2 regions of the Pseudophaeobacter sp. TrK17 genome follow, and region 2 is predicted to be linked to the other one. Evidence: riboswitches for the same ligand, from Rfam matches in the RefSeq annotation. Region 2 holds a riboswitch; the other holds the start of a gene.
What was found. Region 2 has a riboswitch for thiamine pyrophosphate ahead of thiC (phosphomethylpyrimidine synthase ThiC). Riboswitches for the same ligand answer to the same signal wherever they lie in the genome.
Positions count from the first base shown of each region.

Region 1: another riboswitch for thiamine pyrophosphate. It lies ahead of thiB (thiamine ABC transporter substrate binding subunit); the one in region 2 lies ahead of thiC (phosphomethylpyrimidine synthase ThiC).

Region 1 is NZ_CP071700.1:4,073,679-4,075,880, reverse strand. Features, by position in the region: gene aroC (chorismate synthase) at 1-925, opposite strand, end outside; TPP riboswitch at 1,178-1,274, shown strand; gene thiB (thiamine ABC transporter substrate binding subunit) at 1,307-2,202, shown strand, end outside.
Region 2 is NZ_CP071700.1:1,084,819-1,087,020, forward strand. Features, by position in the region: gene thiC (phosphomethylpyrimidine synthase ThiC) at 1-1,329, opposite strand, end outside; TPP riboswitch at 1,448-1,574, opposite strand; gene bioB (biotin synthase BioB) at 1,779-2,202, shown strand, end outside.

The DNA.
Region 1 (2,202 bases), 1.4 Mb from region 2:
GCGTCAGGATCGAAGAGGTCGGTTTGACGGCAAAGCGTACCACAACATCCTGGCCGGTAGAGATCCCCCCCAGAATGCCACCTGCATGGTTGGAGGAATAGACCGGCTGACCATCGTTGCCCATGAAGATTTCATCGGCGTTTTGCGAGCCCTTCAGACGGGCGGCATTCATGCCTTCGCCAATCTCCACCGCTTTGACGGCGTTGATCGACATCATGGCGGCTGCCAGATCGGTGTCGAGCTTATTATAGACCGGCGCGCCGATACCGGCGGGCACTCCACGGGCGACCACTTCGACCACGGCGCCAACGGAATCATGGGCTTTGCGCAAGCCCTGGAGGTAATCCTCCCAGTCTTGCACCGCACCGGCATCGGGGATCCAGAAATCATTCTGGCCGATCGCTTCCCAGTCAAAGCGGGAGCGGTCGATCTCCATCTCCCCCATCTGGGTCATGTAGCCGGTGATCTGCAGATCCGGGACCAGCGCCTTGATGGCTTCACGTGCGACGCCACCCGCAGCTACGCGCGCTGCAGTTTCGCGGGCCGAGGAGCGACCGCCGCCGCGATAGTCGCGATTGCCGTATTTCTGGAAATAGGTGATGTCGGCATGGCCGGGGCGGAAGGTCTGGGCGATATCGCCATAGTCCTTGGAGCGCTGATCGGTGTTTTCGATCATCAGCTGGATTGGCGTGCCGGTGCTTTTGCCGTCGAAGACGCCGGACAGGATCTTCACCGCGTCGGGTTCGTTGCGCTGGGTGGTGTTCTTGTTCTGGCCGGGGCGGCGTCGGTCCAGCCATTGCTGGAGCATCTCAGGGTCCAGCGGAACATTTGGTGGGCAGCCGTCCACGGTTGCCCCCAGCGCCGGTCCGTGGCTTTCGCCCCAGGTGGTGACGCGGAAAAGATGGCCAAAGCTGTTCATCGACATGTGCTGGGATCTCCTTTGCGCGTTGTGCTTAGCGAGGCGCGGCCCGTGGCTCAAGGGGTATTGCGGTTCGATGTCCCCAGCGTGCCATTAAGAAGAGATGCCAAAGGGGGCGCCGCTGCCGCCGCCGTTGGCGACACCCTCGGGGTGTTTTTGGTCAAATGCAGCCGGGGAAAGGTGAACTTGGCGCGGGTGCGGGGCGGTCAGGTGGGTGCAGGGTTGGGCTTGCCTTTAGGGTGGTTGAGACCTAGGACAGAGGGCACCTCGGGGTGCTTGGGAGATCCAGGCTGAGAACAGACCCGTTGAACCTGAACCGGCTAGAACCGGCGGAGGGAAGGTTTCGGAGTTGCTCCACCCTTGCCCGATGCCGCAAAGGAGGATGCCATGAAGTATTCTGTTTTTGCAGCAGCACTATTGGGAGTGTCGGCAGCATATGCTGATACGCCCGAGCTGACTGTCTATACCTATGACAGCTTTGTTTCCGACTGGGGCCCTGGTCCTGCGGTGGAAAAAGCCTTTGAGGCCCAGTGTGACTGTGATCTGAAACTGGTTGCTGCCGGCGATGGCGCGGCACTGCTGGCGCGGGTCAAACTGGAGGGCGCGCGCTCGGACGCGGATGTGGTGTTGGGGCTGGATACCAACCTGACGGCGGCTGCGGCGGCAACCGGGCTGTTTGCCGAACACGGTGTGACGGCGGATTACAGCCTGCCCCTGGCCTGGGAAGACGCAACCTTTGCCCCCTATGACTGGGGCTATTTTGCCTTTGTGCACAACGCAGATGCGGTGTCCGTGCCGACGGATTTCAAGGCGCTGGGCGCCAGCGACATGAAAATCGTCATTCAGGATCCGCGCTCATCGACGCCAGGGCTGGGCCTGCTGATGTGGGTCAAGGCGGCCTATGGCGACGACGCTCCGGCGATCTGGGCGGAGCTGGCGGACAATGTGGTGACCGTGACCAAAGGTTGGTCCGAAGCCTACGGTCTGTTTCTGGATGGAGAGGCCGACATGGTGCTCTCGTATACCACCTCGCCGGCCTATCATCTGATTGCCGAAGAAGACGCCACAAAAGCTGCTGCCGCCTTTGATGAAGGCCATTACATGCAGGTTGAAGTTGCTGGCGTTTTGGCGGCCAGCGACCAACCAGAGCTGGCGCGTGACTTTATGCAGTTCATGGTCTCTGAGGGGTTTCAGTCAGTGATCCCCACCACCAACTGGATGTATCCATCGGTAACCCCAGCGAGCGGCCTGCCTGAGGGGTTTGAGACCCTGATTACCCCGGT
Region 2 (2,202 bases):
ATCGGTGGTCAGCGGCCCCAGGGTGTAAAAGGGCGCCTCGTCGCAGCACTCCAGCTGCTTGTCCATGTTTTCCTTGATCTTGTGCATGGCCACATGGCCCGGGCCTTCGATCATCACCTGGCAATCCTTGGCCCAGGCGATCTTGGTCAGCTCGCCCAGGGTTTCCAGCTCGGCAAATTGCGCTTCGTCGTTGGCGTCGGCAATTGATCCGGGGCGCAAGCCATCGCCAAGGCTGAAGGAGACATCGTATTTGCGGCAGATGTCGCAGATTTCCTCAAAGTGCTCGTAGAGAAAGCTCTCCTTGTGGTGATGCAGGCACCATTTGGCCATGATCGAGCCACCGCGCGACACAATCCCGGTGACGCGCTCTACCGTCATTGGCACCATATGCAGCCGTACGCCGGCATGGATGGTAAAGTAATCAACCCCCTGTTCCGCCTGTTCGATCAAGGTGTCGCGGAACACTTCCCAGGTCAGGTCTTCGGCAATGCCGTTCACCTTTTCCAGCGCCTGATACATCGGCACGGTGCCGATGGGGACGGGAGAGTTGCGAATGATCCATTCGCGGGTGTTGTGGATGTTGCGGCCGGTGGACAGGTCCATCACCGTATCCGCGCCCCAGCGGATCGACCAGACCAGCTTGTCCACTTCCTCTTCCATCGAGGAGGAAACCGCCGAGGTGCCCATATTGGCGTTGATCTTCACCAGGAAATTGCGGCCGATGATCATCGGCTCGATCTCGGGGTGGTTGATATTGGCCGGGATGATGGCGCGGCCTTCGGCGACCTCCTGGCGGACAAATTCCGGCGTCACATAATCGGGGATATTGGCGCCAAAGTCATTGCCGTCGCGGTGGCAGGGTGAGGTCTCGCGCAGTTGGTTTTCGCGGATGGCAATGAATTCCATCTCTGGCGTGATGATGCCGGCGCGGGCATAGGCCAGCTGGGTCACCGCCTTGCCGTCCTTGGCGCGCAGCGGCGCGGGTTTGACCGGGAACTCCGGCGTCAGGCGGTCGCCTGCGACAAAACCATTGTCCGCATCGGTGATCTCGCGGCCCTGGTATTCCTCAACGTCCCCCCGCGCCAGAATCCAGCTGCGGCGCAGCTGCGCGAGGCCCTGACGGATGTCGGTTTGCTGGTCGGGATCGGTATAGGGGCCAGAGCTGTCGTAGACCGGCAGCGGCGCCTCACCTGCGGTGGGATGGGTGGAAATCTCGCGCATAGGCACGCGAATATCGGCGTGGATCTCGCCGGGCACATAGATCTTGCGCGATGCAGGCAGGGCGCCTGTTGTCACCTTTGGGGTGATCTTTGGCGGGCTTACGTTCATTTTGGTGCTCCTCGAGCCAATACTCAAAAAAGTCACCAGATGAGGCATGGCAGGGAGGCGCGGGGAGGATCTACGGTCCTCCCGGTTCGGGCGCAGAACCAAAGAGGCAAAAGCCCGTTGGCGGCGCGTCCTAGCTTCCTACGCCAGTGTCAACTGGGTCAGGTTCTAAGGGTCGCGTCGCCGGTCAGATTGCTCTGCCCTGTCAGCCTCTCAGTCCCCTCGGTGGGACTCCCCTGCGTGGGTTAAGACCTAGGGGAGGTGATGGGTTGCCGTCAACATGAATTTTGATAGATAAAAATAACTAAGCAATAACAAGCTTATATACCTATCTGTTGCCGGTAATGCCGCGCTGCAACATATTTTCTTTGCGCTCCTGTGATTATTATCTATAAAAATATAGCGCGCCTCAGGGCCGCTCAAACGCAACACTGTGACCCTCAGGAGAGCCCATGCTGGACGCTGCCCCTATTCGAAACGACTGGACCCGCGCCGAGGCGGAAGAGATCTACAACAAGCCCTTCATGGATCTGTTGTTTGAGGCGCAGTCGGTGCACCGTCAGCACTATGATCCCAATCAGGTGCAAAAATCCAAACTGCTGAGCATTAAGACAGGCGGCTGCGCCGAGGATTGCGCCTATTGTTCGCAGTCGGCCCGCAACGGCGCCAAGCTGTCAGCCAGCAAACTGATCGAGGTGGAGCGGGTGATTGCCGAGGCGCGCAAGGCCAAGGCAGGCGGCGCCACGCGCTATTGCATGGGGGCGGCCTGGCGTTCGCCCAAGGATCGCGACATGGCCGCGCTTGAGGCCATGATCGAGGGCGTGAAAGATCTGGGGATGGAGACCTGCATGACCCTGGGCATGCTGGATGACAGTC